Ignicoccus hospitalis KIN4/I: one gene and its partners. The protein of the gene in region 1 binds, or shares a complex with, the protein of each later gene. Links are inferred from orthologs where the notes say so. Each region holds a gene or a part of one and is shown in the gene's direction. Other genes may lie near its edges. The genes, in order: tuf, rpl12p and IGNI_RS02630.

Evidence for each region.
Region 2: the proteins of tuf (region 1) and rpl12p are in contact, whole or in part, in a crystal structure (PDB 3WY9), measured with the Pyrococcus horikoshii proteins. The link is inferred for Ignicoccus hospitalis KIN4/I from one-to-one orthologs. Residues at the interface, in WP_010885563.1 of Pyrococcus horikoshii: Lys125, Glu126, Phe129, Arg132, Thr133, Lys165, Leu166, Thr169, Lys324, Gln326, Leu359, Ala360, Ile369, Glu372, Ile384, Ile422, Ser423, Gln425; in WP_010886059.1 of Pyrococcus horikoshii: Glu96, Glu97, Leu100, Leu103, Ser104, Ala105, Leu106, Phe107, Gly108.
Region 3: the proteins of tuf (region 1) and IGNI_RS02630 are in contact, whole or in part, in a crystal structure (PDB 7CSL), measured with the Pyrococcus horikoshii proteins. The link is inferred for Ignicoccus hospitalis KIN4/I from one-to-one orthologs. Residues at the interface, in WP_010885563.1 of Pyrococcus horikoshii: Val16, Lys20, Ser21, Lys62, Arg65, Glu66, Arg67, Gly68, Val73, Ala74, His75, Ile88, Asp89, Ala90, Pro91, Gly92, His93, Asp95, Phe96, Lys98, Asn99, Gly103, Ala104, Asp227, Val228, Tyr229, Ile231, Val234, Val237, Val239; in WP_010884146.1 of Pyrococcus horikoshii: Phe4, Leu6, Val7, Val9, Arg11, Met13, Pro14, Thr15, Asp16, Pro17, Leu38, Ala39, Lys40, Glu44, Pro45, Ile46, Ala47, Phe48, Gly49, Leu50, Tyr56, Leu58, Arg60, Asp61, Glu62, Glu63, Tyr65, Ser66, Phe67, Asp68.

What each region holds. Positions count from the first base shown.
Region 1 is NC_009776.1:1,024,039-1,030,121, reverse strand. The notes cover bases 1,630-4,560. They hold tuf (translation elongation factor EF-1 subunit alpha), read left to right. Parts: upstream 1,630-2,396; coding sequence 2,397-3,725; downstream 3,726-4,560. Other genes in these bases: IGNI_RS05905 (proton-conducting transporter transmembrane domain-containing protein), read right to left, coding at 4,364-4,560; IGNI_RS05910 (BUD32 family EKC/KEOPS complex subunit), read right to left, coding at 3,731-4,357; IGNI_RS05920 (hypothetical protein), read left to right, coding at 1,630-2,262. In the rest of the region: IGNI_RS05930 (hypothetical protein), read left to right, coding at 490-684; IGNI_RS05925 (D-aminoacyl-tRNA deacylase), read left to right, coding at 681-1,418; more of IGNI_RS05920, read left to right, coding at 1,528-1,629; more of IGNI_RS05905, read right to left, coding at 4,561-5,677; IGNI_RS05900 (NADH-quinone oxidoreductase subunit K), read right to left, coding at 5,677-5,985; IGNI_RS05895 (NADH-quinone oxidoreductase subunit J family protein), read right to left, coding at 5,982-6,083. UniProt on the Methanocaldococcus jannaschii protein: GTP hydrolase that promotes the GTP-dependent binding of aminoacyl-tRNA to the A-site of ribosomes during protein biosynthesis.
Region 2 is NC_009776.1:395,711-401,730, forward strand. What follows is about bases 1,948-4,815. They hold rpl12p (50S ribosomal protein P1), read left to right. Parts: upstream 1,948-3,153; coding sequence 3,154-3,477; downstream 3,478-4,815. Other genes in these bases: IGNI_RS02325 (aldo/keto reductase), read right to left, coding at 1,948-2,178; IGNI_RS02330 (THUMP domain-containing protein), read right to left, coding at 2,193-2,720; IGNI_RS02335 (hypothetical protein), read left to right, coding at 2,785-3,114; IGNI_RS02345 (4-phosphopantoate--beta-alanine ligase), read left to right, coding at 3,510-4,259; psmA (archaeal proteasome endopeptidase complex subunit alpha), read right to left, coding at 4,245-4,815. In the rest of the region: IGNI_RS02310 (succinate dehydrogenase/fumarate reductase iron-sulfur subunit), read left to right, coding at 1-79; IGNI_RS02315 (hypothetical protein), read left to right, coding at 141-539; IGNI_RS07515 (GIY-YIG nuclease family protein), read right to left, coding at 445-843; IGNI_RS02320 (hypothetical protein), read left to right, coding at 908-1,459; more of IGNI_RS02325, read right to left, coding at 1,456-1,947; more of psmA, read right to left, coding at 4,816-4,964; IGNI_RS02355 (sodium/solute symporter), read right to left, coding at 5,010-6,020. UniProt on the Methanocaldococcus jannaschii protein: Forms part of the ribosomal stalk, playing a central role in the interaction of the ribosome with GTP-bound translation factors.
Region 3 is NC_009776.1:445,410-451,428, forward strand. What follows is about bases 3,152-6,018. They hold IGNI_RS02630 (elongation factor 1-beta), read left to right. Parts: upstream 3,152-4,380; coding sequence 4,381-4,656; downstream 4,657-6,018. Other genes in these bases: IGNI_RS02615 (TIGR00269 family protein), read left to right, coding at 3,152-3,650; cyaB (class IV adenylate cyclase), read right to left, coding at 3,585-4,106; IGNI_RS02625 (zinc finger domain-containing protein), read left to right, coding at 4,174-4,368; IGNI_RS02635 (hypothetical protein), read left to right, coding at 4,731-5,354; IGNI_RS02640 (MBL fold metallo-hydrolase), read left to right, coding at 5,351-6,018. Also shown: IGNI_RS02580 (hypothetical protein), read left to right, coding at 1-336; IGNI_RS02585 (DUF1028 domain-containing protein), read left to right, coding at 431-1,009; IGNI_RS02590 (hypothetical protein), read left to right, coding at 1,048-1,272; IGNI_RS02595 (hypothetical protein), read left to right, coding at 1,315-1,527; IGNI_RS02600 (hypothetical protein), read left to right, coding at 1,524-1,955; IGNI_RS02605 (hydrogenase maturation protease), read left to right, coding at 1,952-2,494; IGNI_RS02610 (DUF211 domain-containing protein), read left to right, coding at 2,491-2,739; more of IGNI_RS02615, read left to right, coding at 2,736-3,151; more of IGNI_RS02640, read left to right, coding at 6,019-6,019. UniProt on the Methanocaldococcus jannaschii protein: Promotes the exchange of GDP for GTP in EF-1-alpha/GDP, thus allowing the regeneration of EF-1-alpha/GTP that could then be used to form the ternary complex EF-1-alpha/GTP/AAtRNA.

The sequences.
Region 1 (6,083 bases):
TTTTCTTGTTTCTTTTTCAGTCTATTAGCATTACAAATCACCAAACCTTTGTATTTTACTCATTTCCTTTTCATCTTTGCCCACATGGGAACATCCTATATTCGAAAGCGCACCATTACTATTCACTCTCTCAAACCCCCTTATATCTTTTCATGGGAACGCTGAAGATCGTGGAGGGAAGGGCAGAGGAAAAATTTCTCGAATAAAGGGAAAAACGTGGAGAATTGTAAACTCGCAGTAGAACGCAATTCTTTTAAGGGAAAGACCTTGGAGCTTTATATGGAAGGCTTCGGTGGAGTCTCAAGAGAGGATAGAAAAATACCATTATTCTGGCTCCGAAAAAGATTTTTTCTATAAGAGAGTCGAGGAGCCTAACAATCTAGGCCTAGGAATAATGCAAAGATAGACGACGCGGGCGGGGACCTTTCTCACCGACCTCCATGAAGGACCTTTCAAGAATGAACGAAAGACAAACCGGCCCGGGGTACTTTGAAGGGCCTCGGGAAGAGGGACCCCCAAGGATACTACGTAATAGTAGCGAAGGAGGGTGCCGAGGACCTCTTACCTCCAGAGGCCCTAGTCGAGAGGGTCGGCGACAAGATCTTGATCCGCTTGAAGTCGCGCTCCCTAGCCCTCAAGGTTCTTAGGACCCTCGAGGCGGCCGGCCTGTTGGACGAGCCTTGAAGGTAACAGTGGTTTACTACCCCGGGGACCCCGCTGCTAAGGGGGCGGCCGAGGCTCTGGAGAGGGAATACGGGATCAAGGCTTTGGAGCTGCCGGAGGACCCACCTTTCTTCGACTTCAACTCGCTCGCCGGCGATGCCTTCATCGTGCTTTCGAGACATTCCAGCGAGAAGAGGGTGAAGGCATTCACAGTCCACCACACCGGCAACTTCGGGGAGGCGAAGCTGGGAGGGGAGCCCAAGAGGCTCGGGGTCGCCTACCCCTCCCTCGCTTGCTCCTTGTTGAGGGCAATGAACGCCTTCCGGAGGGAGGGCTACGACGTGACTTACGAGGCTACCCACCACGGGCCCACCAGCGACAAGCCATTGGTCTTCGCCGAGATAGGCTCCGTGAAGGAGGACTGGGAGGACCCGGCGAACCACGAGGTCTTGGCCAAGGCGGTGGCCTCGTGGGAGGAGCACCGCTGCGAGGCGCCCAAGGCCGTTTGGGTTGGAGGCCCCCACTACTCCAAGAGGGCTACAAAGAGGTGCTTGGAGGGCGAGGCGTGCTTCGGCCACATTGCCCCTAAGTACGCCCTTGACCACTTGGACGAGGACTTGTTGAGGCAGATGGTGGAGAGGAGCTTCGAGAGGCCCGAAAGGGCCTACGTGGAGAAGAAGTCCTTGAAGTCCGAGCTCAGGTTGAGGGTCGTCAAGGCTTTGGAGGACCTCGGCCTAGAGGTCCTCGTGGTTTGAAGTTCAGAAATTATCCTTTTTTCGAGCCTGGGTTTAAAAAGGGTGTTAATATTTCTTTTGGTCTTCTGGCGAGTACCTTCAATTCTAAAATGCTTTTGGATAGTTCTTATTGGTCGGAAGGAGCGTCATGTTCAAACTGAGGGTTTATTTGGAAACGTCGGGAGGGGAACTCTTCGAGTACAGCGGGCTCCTCACGAAATTGATAGCTGAGGAAATAGCGTCCAACATCTTACACGTCTCTCCCCTCTACAGCATCGACGGGAAGACAATTTACCCGAAAGTTATGGTGGACTGCTCGTTCTGTAAGGTAGAGGCCCCCAAGTCCCTCTTACCCGTCAAGCTTCCCGAGAAGGGATACTTCGAGATGACCGTTTTGAACTTCCCTAAGACAATTACAAGCGAGGTCAAGGTCATCTTAGGTAATAAGGTCTACGAAATAAGGATAGAAGGGGTAGAAGAGATAATAACTGACGTGGGTTACGGTTCAAAATTAATAATAAAGTTCAACGGGCCGGTGATAATTAAGAAGGGAAAGGCCCCGTTCAACCTCCGCTTCCTTCCCCTCCCCTCTTATCTCTTCTCCCCCTACGTTAGCAACCCCAAGGCGCTCCTAAAGCTGGACGAAATATTTGTTGAAGACCACTCCATCCTCCACAGCGTCGGTAAGGTTTGGTACTTGTACAGGGGTAAGTGGAGGCCCGGGCTGACGGGGGTGGCTCTGTTCCACGTGGTGGAAGAGCTCCCGGGCTGGGTCTTGGAGATACTTAGGAAGGGGGCGCTCTTGGGCGTGGGCTTCCGGAGGAGGGAGGGCTTCGGAAACGTTACCCTGGAGCTCTTCGATTGAGGGGGCCTCAGCGTCACCCTCTGTCCTCACCGATCGAACCAGCTCACCCTCACCTCATCGGCCTTCGAGTGCTACCATGGTACCAATCTTTTTAAGTCGACACCGACTAGCCCTCGGACGGAGGGATCAGTAGTATGAGCAAGAAAGAGAAGCCCCACATGAACTTGATAGTGATCGGCCACGTAGACCACGGCAAGAGCACCCTAGTGGGCCACCTGTTGTACGAGCTGGGCTTCGTCGACGAGAAGACGCTGAAGATGTTGGAGGAGGAAGCGAAGAAGAGGGGCAAGGAGAGCTTCAAGTACGCTTGGCTGCTGGACAAGCTCAAGGAGGAGCGTGAGAGGGGCGTTACCATCGACCTGACCTTCATGAAGTTCGAGACTCCGAAGTACTACTTCACCATCATCGACGCCCCCGGCCACAGGGACTTCATTAAGAACATGATCACCGGCGCCAGCCAGGCCGACGCGGCCATCTTGGTGGTCAGCGCCAGGCCGGGCGAGTTCGAGGCCGGCATGAGCGCGGAGGGCCAGACTAGGGAACACATACTCCTAGCCAAGACCATGGGTATCGACCAGATAATAGTGGCCGTCAACAAGATGGACGCCACCGAGCCGCCTTGGAGCGAGAAGAGGTACAAGCAGATAGTGGAGACCCTGAAGAAGTTCATGAAGGGCCTCGGCTTCAAGGTGGACGAGATACCGTTCGTGCCCGTTAGCGCTTGGACCGGCGACAACATCATCAAGAGGAGCGAGAACATGCCGTGGTACAAGGGCCCCACCTTGGTGGAGGCCTTGGACAACCTCAAGCCGCCAAGCGTGGAGAAGTGGGCCAAGCTCCCGCTTAGGATACCCATCCAAGACGTCTACAGCATCACCGGCGTGGGCACCGTCCCGGTAGGGAGGGTGGAGACCGGCGTACTCAAGGTAGGCGACAAGGTAGTGTTCATGCCGCCCGGAGTTGGAGGAGAAGTAAGGAGCATAGAGATGCACCACGAGAAGATCGAGCAAGCCATGCCCGGCGACAACATAGGCTTCAACGTAAGGGGCGTGAGCAAGAACGACATAAAGAGGGGAGACGTGGCCGGCCACCCGGAGAACCCGCCCACCGTTGCGGACCAGTTCACCGCCAGGGTGTTCGTCATCTGGCACCCCAGCGCCATAGCGGTGGGCTACACCCCGGTGATCCACGCCCACACCGCCAGCGTGGCTAGCAGGATTATCGAGATCAAGCAGAAGATCGACCCGAGGACCGGTAAGGTGATCGAGGAGAACCCGAGCTTCCTCAAGCCGGGCGACGCCGCTGTGGTGGTGTTCAAGCCGCTCAAGCCGATGGTGATAGAGAAGTTCCAAGAGTTCCAGCCGCTGGGCAGGTTCGCCATGAGGGACATGGGCAAGACCGTCGGCATAGGCATAGTGACCGACGTCAAGCCCGCCAAAGTAGAGATAAAGATGAAGAAGTAAGCCCTTCAGTTTTTGTCCCCTTCTCTTATTAATTCCTTCACTATCACGTGTATACACGGCAAGGTCAAGAGGACCCCCGTGGGTAACAAGAAGGCCCTCTTCTGTTCCCTTCCGGGGTAACTCTCTAACAAGCGCTTCACTTGCTCGCACCCCCCGAACAGCATCAGGAAGAAGGCCGCTTCTACCAAGTCCACCCCTTGCTTCAAGGGGTCGCACGTCCTGGTGGCTTGCTCCCCGTCTATGTAGTACAGCTCCCCGTCCTTAACCAAGAAGTTGTCGAACTTCGCGTCGCCCAACGCCCAACAGCGCGAGTGGGCCCTCCAGAGGGCCTCGGCCACGGCCCTCCCGTCGGGTCCTAAGACCTTTCCCTCCAAGTACTCCCTCACCAGGAAACCCCTCCCGAACGAGAGGAGCTGAGGAGTGGGGAGCTCGGAGACCAAGAACAGCGCCTCCCGGGCGGACCTCTCGGCCGGGGAGAGGGAGTAGGGGAAGAAGGGGAAGAGCACCTTGGCCGGCAACCACTTGAGGGCCCTCCAGCCGCTGTAGACCTTAACCACCTTCCCCCCTTCGGGGGAAGCTTGGTACAGGGTGGAGAGCAGCTTGCTAAACAACTTTAAAAACTTGTTTAACATGGAGCATCAACCCAAGGCCGTGGGAACGGGCAGCGCTGGGTAGAAGTACAAGAGAAGTACCACGAACGCCATGAACCACATCATCAGCTCCAGCCCGGCGTTCGCCTCGGGCTCGCCCTCCGGCCTCTTGGCTACGGCAGCTATGGCTTTGGCGTAGCCGTATCCCGTGGCCGCCGTGAAGACCACGGCCGCTAGGGCTATAGCTAGGGCGTACCAGTTGGGCAAGTTGGTCGACGTGAGTAAGTTGAACAGCGCGAAGAGCTTGGCGTTGAACCCTGCAGTCGGGGGGATGCCCAAGAGCGATATTATCCCTATTGCGAAGGCCAGCGCAGTTAAGGGTCTCTTGTACAGCAAGCTAAGCTCACTCAAGCTCGCCTCGCCCTCCTTCTTCAGTAGCAGAACCGCGGAGAAGCCTATGGTGTTAGACAAGGAGTACACCAAGGCGTAGTAGGCCAGTATAGCTGCAGCTGTCGGGCCCGGGGCCGCTAGGGCCAAGGTAGCGAAGCCCGCGTGGGCTATGCTGGAGAAGGCCAACAACCTCTTGGTTTCGGAGCTGAGGGCCATGCCCCCCGCCGCCACTGCTATTGAAGCCACTGCCAAGAGCATGACCGGCACCAACACTTGCCAGTAGCCCACGGACATCGCCATCTCCAGCGGGCCGGCAGCGAGTATGCCCAGCGCCACGAAGGCGCTGGCCTTCACTGCGTTGGACAAGTACAAGGCCGCGCTGGTGCTGCTCAAGGAGTAGACGTCCACCGCCCAAGCGTGCATGGGCGCTAACGCTACCTTCACCATTATTGAGGCCAGTATCAACGTCAGCCCGACTATGGCAGTGGAGGTCTGGGTGAACTCTACCAAGCTGAACGTGTTGGTGCCGGCGAAGTAGAACGCCAGCCCGGAGAACAGCAGTACCGCGGCGAACACGCTGAACACCAAGTAAGTGCTCAGTACCCTTATCTTGTCTTTAGAGGCCGGGTAGAAGGCTATGGCAGCTGCGGAGAGCGAGAGGGCCTCCAAGGAGACCGCTAAGGTCGCCAAGTTCCTCGAGGCCGCCACCAAGTAGCCGGCGACCGTGACTAAGGTAACTAGCAAGATGAAGTGCCTCTGCGGCCGGGTGTGGAAGAGCAGCGTTATTATTGACGGCACTGCGACGGCCATCATGCCCATCTGGGTGTAGTAGTCGCCCACTATGCTGCCGACCTTCCCGCTGGCGAAGAATATGCTGAGGGTTAGCAAGAAGGCCGACAAGTACTTGGACAGCTGGGCCGGCAACAAGAGCGCTTGGAGTATGGCGAGCAAGTCTAACAGAAGGGAGGCCATCACTCCTCCTCACCTCCTTCCTTAATCTTTATGACGTCCACGTCGCGGTACACGTAGTTGAAGAGGGTAACCAAGGCAATTAACATGGCACCTTCAATTCCTATGGCGACTAGGGCCAAGAGGCCCAACACCTCCCCGGAGGCCTGCCACCGGGCCGCCGCGGCGGCTCCCAATATGGTCACGGTGGCGGCCCCCACTATTTCCAATGCCAGCATTATCCTAACTAAGTTCCTCCTCGCGGCTATGCCGTAGAGGCCTACCACCAAGAGGGGAATGGTCGCCCAGATGGCCGCTCCCAGCTCGCTCAAGCTCTCACCTCGCGTAAGAACACGTATCTAACTATGTAAGCCGAAGCGATCAAGGCTACTATCAACAAAACGCTGAGCGCTACGGTAAGTCCAACGTC
Region 2 (6,020 bases), 630 kb from region 1 along the record:
CAAGCCCGGGGAGGCGGACCGCCGGGCAGTGGAGGCCTTCCGCGCGGCCGTGAGTGGGCTTTTAAAGGCGCGGGTCTAGGTAAGACCCGCAAACTCCCCTTATATCTCTTTCATCGGCCTACCCCTCCGACGGGCGGAAGATGAAGTTCGTAGCTCGCGTTTACCCCGAGAGGAACGAAGTGGTCGTAGTGAAGGAGAACGGGGAAGTTAGGTCCGTGAACTTGGACCTCTGGAGGAAGTACTTGAACAAGTGTCACACCAACGGGGCAGTGTACCTCTGCAATAAGGCCGCTATGGTCAGCAAGGGCAACTTGTTCGTGGGGGTGGTTACGGACTCCCAGCCCCTCCCGGAGGACGTGGCGGAGCTGGAGCCGGTCATGAAGGAGTTGGGCATTCCGGAGTTCTTGTTGGAGGACTTGGTCTCAATGATGTACTTGAGGGACGCTATGTTCGATCTGTCTTGCGTAGGCTGCGAATCCGTGACAACAGTTCCGGCAGCCTACGTGGCTCCGCAACGAACAAGTGAGTTAAGTGCTTAGTGTCGGTCGAGCCGAACCCCTTTACGGCGGGCCTTAGGACCTTCGCTACTACGGAGTACAGCTCCTCCTCGGTCAGCCCGGGGAACAAGAAGGCTATCAAGGGCTTGCCCTTCATAGTTAGGTAGTCCACGTGCCACCTCGGTTTGGAGAAGCCCTTGGTCAAGTGCCTCCTTACCCTCGCGAACAAGCCTCCCGGGCCCCAGGCGGAGCCCACGTAAGCGTAAAGCCCCGGCCCCAGGCCCCACCTCTCCAGCCCCTCCTCGAGCTCCACTACCAACAAGTAAGCCCCCTTCGAAACCTCCACGGGCCCCTCTGGGCAGAGACTAATTTACCCATAAATACACAACCTTCCGTTGAGGGATGCTTAATTGGTGAATTTGGTCATAACGAATTCTTACGAGTACAGCGGGGATTGGATAAGGGGGTTCGCGCCGCTCTCCTTCACGACCCCCTACTTCTTCGACGAGACCACTAGATATTATGTGTTTGCGAAGGACTTTCCCAAGGTCGGCAGGGGGAGGTTGCCCCACCCGTTGGTGGGCGGGATTAAGGAGAGCGTGGCTAAGGAACTTCACTTAGAGTTTAAGGATTTCGTGGTTTACCCGGGCATCCCCGTCCGGGAGGCGGTAATTTCCACCGGAAAGGTATACAAGATCTGCACCGACTGCCCCCCGTGGGGGAACATAATATCCTTCATGTTAAAGGATGCTAAAAGAATAACGGTATTTCCGAAGCAAGGGTCGGTGAGCGCCTTGGCCGTGGCCCCGCTCCCCCAAGGGGGGATAGAGGTCATACTGAAGGTCTCCGCCAAGTCAGTGTTCTACTTGCTTTACCACGACGGCATAGAGGGGGAGGCCTTCATGGTCTCGTGGGAGGGCTTCGGGCTGACGGGGAGGATGGAGGTCCAAGCGTTAGGCTAGAGCTTTATCTTCGTCCCCTCCAAGAGCTCCATCAAGTGCTCCACCCTTTCCGTCTTAGGGATCGGTATGACCACCGGGGAGCGCGAGAGGAGCCAAGCTATTACTATTGCCGCCGGGGGCGCGCCCAGCTCCTCCGCCTTCCTCCTCACCCAGTCCAGCTCCAGCGCCCTCCCCCTGTCCAAAGGGGTGTGGGCTTGCAACGCTATGCCCTTCTCCTCCAACGTGGGGAAGAGCTCCTCCGTGGCGGTGAAGGTGGGGCTGTACTTGTTCTGGACCGCAACTATTTCGTGCTTCTTGGTCGCGTGGAGGGCCACCTCCAGCTGTTCCTTCGTAACGTTGGAGACGCCTATCATCCTCGTGAGCCCCTTGTCAACCATCTTCTCCAGCTCCCTCACCTCGGTGGCTATGTCCTCCGGCCAGTGGACCAAGGTTAGGTCGGGCACCTTCCCGAGCCTCTCCACTTGCCTCCTGAGGGCCCTCTCGCAGTCGTGCCTCACGTTCCACGGGTAGAGCTTGGTGGTCACGAATATTTCCTTGCTACCGTAAATTTCCATAGCTTCCCTCACGAGGGGCTCGGTCCTATACATCTCCGCCGTGTCCACCAAGTTTATTCCCATTTCGAATGCCTTAACCAAGGTTTCTACGAAGGACTTGGGGTCCCTAACCGCCCAAGACCCCAGACCTATGTCCGAGACCGCCTCGCCCCCTATCCTGCGCAACTCTGCCGCCTCTCTCACTTGTACGGCTTGACCTTAAACACTTGAGAGGGCCTATGGACACTCACGCCGGCGAACTGGGAACCCCTCAAGGGCAAGCTCTTTACGTAAACGACCCAGTCGTAGCCCTCCAGTTTTACCGGCCTCTTCACTACGGAGGCTATCCTCCTTATCGCTTCTTCCCTATCCAGCTCCTCCCACTGGTCCCCGCGGAGCTCGAAAAGCGGGCCCTCCAAAGTCACCCGGAAAGTTTCCCCCTCCGGGATCTTCTGAGCCGCCTTGCTCACTGCCTTAACCACGTCCTCTATGTCGGCGGGCACGGAGAAGTCGTAGGGGACGGCCTTCAGCAGGACGGTGTAGCGGGGGTCCACCAGCTCCTTCAGCCTCTCCACGGCCTCGAAGGGGTCTCCCTTGTACTTTATTATTAAGTAGCTGGGCTGCTTCCTCACTACGTAGAAGTCCTTCCCCCAGTAGCTCCTCAGCTCGGCCTCCGCCTTGTGCTCCCGGCCCCTCCAGCACGCCACGGTGACGTTGAACTCGCTCAAGCCCGAGATACCCCGGGAGCCCGCACAAAGGGTCCCTTTAGTAGGGGCCCGCCGGGTACCGGAGTTGTTGGAGCTGTTGTGCGCGCTCCTCTCTTCCTTGGCCTTCGCGTTCTCTTACCTAGCTTGGAGCTCTTCCGGGAGCTGCGAAGCCCTCCTCCGGGGGATAAGGGCCGTTTACAAGAAGTTGGAAGATCTGGAGGAGAAGGAGAAGTGTTTGAAGGCCAACGCGGTCTTGAGCTTGGTGGAGGCCGCCAGGCTCTTGGCAGAAGACGCGAGGAGGCTCTACGAGAAGACCGGCGACGCGGAGTTCTTGAACGTCGCCACCAAGTGGGAGGAGTTCGTGAGGACCAACGAGGCGGCGGTCAAGAAGGCCTTGGGTTACGCCTCAAAATAGCATTATAAACTGGAAGCCCCTTGCGCTCCCGGTGAGCGTATGGAGTACATCTACGCGGCGCTCTTGCTGCACGCAGCTGGTAAGGAGATAACCGAGGACGCCGTGAAGAAGGTGCTGGAGGCGGCGGGCGTCGAAGTGGACGAGACGAGGGTAAAGGCGTTGGTCGCCGCGCTCAGCGAGGTGAACATAGAGGAGGCGATCAAGAGCGCTGCCTTCCCCGTAGCCGCCGCCCCCGCGGCCGCGCCCGCCGCCGCCGGCGGAGAGGCCAAGGAGGAGAAGAAGGAAGAGGAAGAAGAGGAGGAGAAGAAGGAGGCCGTCAGCGAGGAGGAGCTCTCCGCCGGCCTGGGAGCCCTCTTCGGCTAAAACCCCGCTTTTTGTGTACGCTGGGTGTCGCCTTGAGCTTCGTGCCCCCCGACCACCCCAGGTTCCTTTCCCTAATGTATAGGGAGAGGCTGGTCGAGAAGTTCAAGGAAGGGGTAGTGGTCGCGCAAGGCTTGATAGCGCACGGGAGGGGAGAGGCCTTCGATTACATACTGGGCGAGCAGACCATCCCCCCGGCCTTGGAGGCCGAAAAGGCAGCAGCGGCGCTGCTCAAGCTGGCGCGCAAGCCGGTCATAAGCGTCAACGGGAACGCGGCCGCCTTGGTCCCCGGGGAGTTGGTGGAGCTCAGCAAGGCCCTAAACGCCCCCCTCGAGGTCAACTTGTTCTATAGGTCCGAGGAGAGGGCCAAGAGGATAGCTGAGCTCCTCAAGGCCCACGGGGCGGAGGAGGTCTTGTGGAGGCCCGACCAAGAGCTGCCGGGGCTTAGCTCCGAGAGGAGGAGGGTGAGCTCCAAGGGCATAGCCTCTGCTGACGTGGTGTTGGTGAGCTTGGAGGACGGGGACCGCACGGAAGCGTTGAAGAGGAACGGGAAGAAGGTAATTGCAATAGACTTGAACCCTTTCTCGAGGACCTCCCTAACTGCCGACATAACTATAGTTGACAACGTGATTAGGGCAATACCGAACATAACGAAGTTCGTAAAGGCTATGAGCGAGAGGGAGGCGGAGGAGGCTTTGGAGAGGTTCGACAACGCGAGGAACTTGAGGGAGGTGGTCAAATGGATAAAGAAGTGGCTGGATGCTAAGACTTCAGAGCTCCTCTAGGTGTTTTGCTACCTCCTCCACGGTGAGCTTCCTCGCGGTCTTGGTGTCCACCGGGACCACTGCAACTTCGTAAAGCTCCGGGTCCTTCTCGCTCTCCGACACTTGTAGGAACGCCTTGAGCACCAGTTTTACCAACTCGTCCAAGCTCAGATCGTACTTATAGTTAGCTTCCAAGAATTCCATGAGGATGTGGTGGTTCTGGCCTATGGCCACCGCCTTGTAGCTCATGTACTGTCCCGAGGGCTCCGTCATAAACACTTGGGGCTCGTCGTCCACGCCGGCTATTATCAAGGAAACCCCGAAGGGCCTCACTCCCCCGTGCTGGGTGTACACTTGCTTCAGGTCGCTGACTGCCTTGGTGACGTACTCCACCGGGGCGGGCTCGTCGTAGAGGAAGCGGTAGTTGAGGGCCGCCCTCCTGGCCACGTCCACCAACACCCTCCCGTCGGCGGCCAAGCCGGCGAAGCTGGTAACTATGTGATCGTCGATGAAGTGTATCTTCTCAAGCTTGTCGAAGTCCACCAGAGTCTGCACCTTCTTCTTGGAGGCAGCTACGACGACGCCCTCCTTACACTTAGCGCCTATGGTGCTCCAGCCCCTCTTGACGGCCTCGAAGGCGTACTCCACTTGGTAGAGCTTGCCCTCGGGCGAGAACACGGTTATCGCTCTGTCGTAACCTAACTGGGAGGCCAGGCCGAACGCCAACGCTCGTTACCCAAAAACGGGACGCGGGGGAACGAGTATAAATTATCACGAGTGCAGCTTCTTCAAGAACTCCTCGCTGCCCGTGTCGGAAGTTAACTTGCTCACTACGATGCCGGCTATGAAGGACGCCGGCACGCTGTACAGCGCGGGTTGTACGAGCACCGGTATAGGGCCTAAGGCCTTGGTGCCCGAAAGCCTCAGCAGCACGAAGAGGACCGACGTCAAGAGGCCAACCAGCATCGACGCCACCGCGCCGCTCCTAGTGAACTTGTCCCACCACAAGTTCATTATGAGCGTGGTCGCGAACGAGCTGGCAGCTATTCCGAAGGCCAACACCACTAGGTAGGAGACGTCGAAGCCCTTCAGGAGGAGGCCGCCCACTATCGCTACCGCCCCCACTCCCAAGGCCACCAACCTCGCGACGAACAGCTGCTCCTCCTCGCTGGCCTTCCCCTTCCTCACTATGTTAGCGTACAAGTCGTAGGCGACGCTGTTCGTGGCGGCAACCATTAGCCCGCCCACGGTGGAGAGTATCGCAGCGAAGGCGCCGGCCGCCGCCAGTCCCATCAAGAGCTCCCCGCCCAGTAGCTTTCCGCTCATGACCACAGGCATGTTCTTCGCCCACGGCACGTAACCGGTAACCAGCCAGTTAGTGATTACGTAGAAGAGCGCCGTGCCGGCGGCGAAGCCCACGAATATAGAGAACAAGTAGAAGAGGCCTATGTTGAATATCGCCCCTACCGTACCCTTCCGGGCGTCGGAGGGCTTGGGGACGGTGTAGAAGTAGACCAGCACGTGCGGCAGGCCCACGGTGCCCATTATTATTCCCAAGGCGAGGCTGAACTGGTTCCACACGTCCCTCGCGAACGCGCCCGGCTGGGGGAGCCTCGGCAGTTCGGGGTTCTTTTGCAAGACTTCCTCCGCGGCCTTCAAGCTCTCTTGGAGGGCGGTCCTAAAGGTGATCTGGTTTACGTCTATCTCTTTGGGCTCGAAGTACTTCTTAGCTAAGGCCGGCGGGGGGACCTTCCAAGAGCTCTCCAGCAAGTTCGAAGGGCC
Region 3 (6,019 bases), 580 kb from region 1 along the record:
TACGAGTACTTGGTCCTCAACACCTCCCCCAGCGAGGCCGCTAAGAAGTACGGGATAAACAAGACCCAACTAAAGAGCACCGCCTACCAGCTGATGAGCAAGGGGAGGCCCGCTCTGGTGGTCAAGCTCATGAAGCTCGCTTGGCCCTACATAATGGAGATAGAGCCCTTAGTTGAGAACAACTACTGCAAGGCTTGCAACTCCGTGATCCACACTAACCACGCCGAACCCCACATAGCCGTGAGGCACCAAGACATAATACAGAAGACCGCCCTAGAGGTTGAGAGGAAGCTCAAGGAGGCCATAAAGGCGAAGAAGCAAGTGGTCCGCGCTTGAGGAACACCCCGGTCTTTTCTCGCTCACACCCCAGTTTCACTTCCCTCCTCGCGCTCATTCCTCGCCCCGGACCTAAGGTGAAGAGGGGGCAGAAGTGACCTATACCGTAGTGGCGCGCAAGGGGGCGGAGTTGGCCTCCCTAACGGTTTCCCCCTCCCCCGGAGTGGGGAGGAGGGCCGTCTGGTGGGGCCCCAAGGGGGTGGTAGTGGTCCAAGGCTACTCCTCAAGGGAGCTCGCGAAGGCCGCCTACGAGAGGATAGACGACCCCGAGGAGGCGTTGGAGGTCGTGCTTAACGACCCCCTGGCGGGCTACCGCCAAGCGATAGTGGTGCCCCGGGAAGGTGAGGTGCAGAGCTTCACCGGGGTAGGTACCTTGCCGGCCAAGGGTTTCGTCAAGAGGAGGTTGGGGGAGTTGGAGCTTTATTGCATAGGCAACGGCCTCGCGAACGCAAAGGTCTTGACCTCCTCTTGCTCCACGAGCTCTAACGACGTACTCAAGGCGGTCTTCGAAGTCGCTCGGGTGGCGGAAGCTTACGGGGGCAACCGGCCCGGCTCCAAGAGCGCCGCGCTGGTTTACCTAGGCAATTTTAGCTTCTTCGAGGAGGTGCTTAAGTCCGAGTCCCCGGTCCACCGCTTGTGGGCGGAGCTGGTGGCTCCCACGCCCCTTTATTAGTCCCGAGGGGGCCCTACAACGCATCGGGTGGTCCAGCGGTGAGGAGAGGAATGACGGACCTAGCTATAATAGCGTTCGCGGTGGCGACCGCTACCTTCATGTTGTCCATGATAATGATAGGAGCAATGAACGCCCACATGAATCAGATGGAGAAGCAAGTGGAAGTCCTAAGCAAGAACTTGGACGCGATGAAGGTTCAAGTACAAGCGCTGAGGGCCCAGCTGGAGCAGCTGATAAAGTACAGCCCTCTCTACAACGGGTAAGGTTTTAACTGGTTACATAGTGGTCTTTTTCTGGACGGGAGCATGAGTTTCTTCTTCTCCTTCATAAAGAAGGAGATTGAGGCCACCATAAAGGAAGCCGTGCTCCCCTTGGGGGAGTTGGAAAAGATCTACTCTTTTAAGGATGCTCAAGACTTAGACTCCAAAGCCTTGGCGATCGCTAAGGCCCTCGGCGTGGACGACGAGGAAGACTTGATTAACGCTATAAAGAGGGCTCTCAGCGGAAAAGGGCGTTGAAGAGGCTCTTGGGCTACGTCTCCTCGACCGCTTGCGAGGACTCATTGAAGTTGCACATAATATTTGAAGGCCCGCTGAAGGAGAAGCTCGCGAAGAAGGGCGTCGAAGTAGTGGACGCCTCAATAGACGCCATGGCCTTCGCGGACGTGCTCAGGAGCAAGGAACCAGAAGAGGTCTTGCTCGTAGGAGTTAAGAAGAGGGGGAGGGCGCCGGGATTTTACTTGTGGAGGCCGGAGGAGCTGAAGGTCGAGGACACTTACGCCCTCTCCAAGCTCGCCCAAGCCACCCTGACGGGCTGGCTCGACGTGGACGCGCTGATAGACGGCCTCCGGGTGTTCGCCCCCGAGTACGTAAGTAGGATAAGGGTGCTCGAGTGCGAGCCCCCTTGCGGGGACTGGGAGAGGGCTTTGGAGGAGGTGTTGGAATGAGGCGCGCGCTGGTCCTAGGGCTGGGGAACCGGAACCTCGGGGACGACGCCGTGGGCAGCTGCCTAGCCGAAGCCTTGGCGGCGAGGGCCCCGGAGGGGGTGGAAGTGAAGGACGGGGACGACATGGGCTTGGGCCTCTTGGGCTTCCTCGAGGGCTACGATTTGGTAATATTCGTGGACGCATCTCCGGACGTAGAGGACGTGGAGGCCTTCCTCATAGAGGCGGAAAAGGCGGAGTTGGAGGAAGCGAGGGAGATGGTCCAAGACAGCCACAAGGCCGGGCCCGTTGCGCTGGCGGTCCTAGCTAAGAAGTCCGGCCTATTTCAAGGGAAGGCTTACTTCGTCGCCTTCAAGCCCGAGAGCTTGTGCTTTATGTGTAAGCCCTCCGAGGCCAGCTTGGAGAGGGCCCTGAAGGCGGCCGAACTCGTTAACAAACTGTTACAGAAGGAAGGCTTCCCCCAGTTCGACTTGGAGGGGCTTCGGCTCGACCTAATTAGGACGTGTGAGAAGTCCTCTGTCGAGGCGTCTTGGGCCGTTTGACGAAGGTCGTTTTGGACGCGGTGAAACCGATAAAGGGACCCAGTATAGTGGACGTCTCCAAAGAATTAGCCGACGCCGGGGGAGTGGGGAAGGTCATCATAAGGGTGGACGAGGTGGACGTGGGAAGCATAACTATGACCATAACTATAGAGGGTAACGACATAGACTTCGACAAGGTAGTAGACGTCCTCGAGAGGTTAGGGGTGGTGATCCACTCGATAGACGAGGCCGAGGCCGAGCCATGAGGTGTGCAGTCTGCGGAAAGAGGGTCGTGGCCAAGGACTACTCCGGGAGGCCGCTCTGCGAGGAACACTTCTTACAGAGCGTGGTGGAGAGGGCAGAGAAGGAGCTGGAGGGGGTAAACTCTAAGATTTTGCTCGCGGTCTCCGGCGGGAAGGACTCGTTAGTACTCATGGACGTGGTCGCCCAGCTGCGGGACCCGAAGGACTTGGTGGCGGCCACCGTGGTGGAAGGGGCCCCAGGAGGGTACAGAGTTAAGGAAGCTCAAGTCGCCAAAAGGTTCGCAGAAAAGCTCGGAATAAAACACATTACAATTACGTTTAAGGAGCTGTTCGGGAAGAGCTTAGAGGAGATGGTTGCCAAAGGGAAGCTCAGTCCTTGCACTTACTGCGGCGTCTTCCGCAGGAGGGCGCTGGAGGTCCTCGCTAGGAGGTTGGGCGCCGTGGTGGCGACCGGCCACACCTTGGACGACGAGGCCCACACGGCCCTCTTGAATTTGTTGAGGGGCTCTTGGGACGACCTCTTGAGGCTGAACGCCAAGAGCAGGATAAAACCGCTAAGAAAGGTCTACGAGAGGGAGGTGTCTATATACGCGTACATAAAGAAGTTCCCCTTCCAGAGCGAGGAGTGTCCGTACATAGTTAGGAGGCCCTCCCTGAGGGGGAGGCTGAGGGAGGAGCTCTTCGAGTACGAGAGGGAGAGGCCGGGGACGCTCTTCAAGTGGAGGGAGAGGTTCGAGGGGCTCGGGGAGCCGAAGAGGCGCTTCAAGCTCTGCGAGCGCTGCGGCTTCCCGACCTCCCCGAACCGGAGGGTCTGCAAGGTCTGCGAGCTGGCAGAGGAGGTGGGGGCCTCAGTGCCCAGACTCGAGGAGCATCTCCAAGTAGGTCTTCTCGACGACCTCGGCGTCCGGGAATAGGGACGCAAGCTCCTTGAGCTCCTCCGGCCCGGCCCCCTCCGACTCTATCTCTACGAAGTAGCCGAGGCCCTCCACGTAGTCCAGAGTTATTGTGGCGCCCTTCGCCTTCCAGTACTCCCTCTTTTTCCTGACCACTGCGACGGGCTTCAAGCAGAGCTTTTCTAAGAAGGCCTTTAGTTTCTCGCAGCTGCCCACTTCGGTCTCTATCTCCTCCCTCCCCTTAACGCCCTCGACGACCTTCTTGGGGCCCTTGTAGGTCAAGAAGCAACGGTCGCCCCTCCTCCTAAGCCTGACCGCCTCGTCCGTCTCGGCGAAGTTCCTACAACACCCCCCAACGCAGTCGAAGTTGAAGTAGACGTCCTCCTCTTCCGCCTCGCCCGCGAACTGGGCGAGGCCCTTGATCACCTCTCTGGCCCTTTCGGGGTCCCTAACGCGGAGCTTGACCTCGAGCTCCAAGCCTACCGCCGCCCCACCTTCATCCTTTATAATTTAGCCCTTTGCGCGCGGAGGGGGTGAGAGAGGAGTGGCCTCTGAGAGCTCTGTGGCCAGGCCGCCCGTGTGTAGCAGCTGCGGGAGGTTGGTGGTCCCCCTCGAGAAGGAAGTAGGGGTCCACTTCCGGTGCCCCAACTGCGGGGAAGTGATCATCTGGCGCTGTCCCAAGTGTAGGAAGCAGAGCAAACCCTATAGGTGCCCCCGCTGCGGCTTCGAAGGACCTTAAGAGGTGGTCGCGATGGTGAAAGTATTAGTCGTAGCTAAGGTCTACCCGGACAGCGTGGAGAGGAACTTGGAAGAGATGGTAGAAAACATAAAGAAGAGCTTGCCGGAGGGGTACGAGCTCCTCCAGTACCAGAAGGTCCCGGTGGCCTTCGGCCTCAACTTGTTGAAGGTATACGTAGCCATGCCCGAGGAGACCGAAGGCGGCACGGAGAAGCTCGAAGAGGTGTTGAAGGGGGTCGAAGGGGTCAGTGAGGTAGAAATAGAAACGGTCCACAGGATGAGCTACTAGCGCTTTTTGGTATAACCGACGCGAGTACTCCCCTATATTAGGTATGAGGGCGACTGACCCTTAGGGGCCGCCCGATGAGCTTAGCCCTAGCGCGCGTAAGGGAGTTCTTGGAAGAGTACGGGGAGAGGGCGGCCCTCGTGCTCAAGGCTGCCCTCCAAGTTACTGACAAGTACAGGGCGGAGGGCAAGAACGCGCTGGGGGACTTCGACTACAAGGGGCTTACCCAAACTCTGAAACTGATGGGGGTGGAGTACAAGCCCTCCTTGCTCCTATCGAAGTTAGAGAAAGAGTACGGAATAATTGAGACCACCTACAAGTCGGGAAACCAGCACTGGTGGAGGTTCGTAGAGGAGGACGCCGTAAGGGAGGCCTTGGAAGAGGAGGACGAAGTAGAGGACCCCAAGTTGGTGATGCTGAAGGTCCAAGCGGCCGCGTTGGGGCTGGAAGAAATTAAGGGGAAGCTCAAGCTCCTCCTCTCCAAGAAGAGGCTGAGCGCCTCGGACAAGAAGTGGTTCCGGAACTTCGCGTTCGAAACGCTACCCTTGGTAGCGAAGCTCGCGCAGGAGGTAGTGGAGGAGGGCTACGAGGACCCCGAACTCTTGGAGGCTTTGAGGGTTCTGAAGCTCTCCCTCAAGGTGGCGTCCAAGCTCAAATCTAAGGTCCCGCTCGACTTGCCCTCCTTGGAGGTGGAGGAGTGAGCTGGGAGCCCCTAGCTTCGGAGACCTTGGGAGTTAGGAGCATGGCCCTCGCGGTGGGAAGGGTAGTCATAGACCCCTCCGCCTCCCTGGCCCCCAAGCGGTTCGGCTTGCCCCCTCACCCCTTGGAGTGGGGGGCGCTGAAGGAGGCGGCCGAGAGGATAGTGAGGGCCGTGGAGAGGAGCGAGGCCGTCGTCATAACCCACTACCACCGCGACCACTACAACCCCGGCTGGCTCTACGACTATTCCGTTTACGACGGAAAGACCCTATTCATTAAGGATCCCAAGAACAACATCAACGTCAGCCAGAAGATAAGGGCGCACAAGTTCTTGAAGGCTCTGGAGAAGATGAAGGTGAACGTTCGGGTCGTGGTGGCCGACGGGAGGGAGTTCGAGGAGTTCGACCTCTCCTTCTCCCCTCCATTAGTGCACGGAGAACCGAAGTTGGGTTATGTAATAGCCGTCAAAGTCGGGAAGGTCTTGTTTACCTCGGACATAGAGGGAGGGGACGAGGCCGCTAGGGAGTGGGCCAAGTCCCAAGGGGCCGAAGTGTTGATCGCCGACGGCCCTCCGCTGTACTTAAAGAAGGAGTTCGACGTGGAGGGCTTCAAGGAGTTCTTGCGCTCCTTCCCCTTCGCGGTGGTGGACCACCACCCGGCCCGGGTG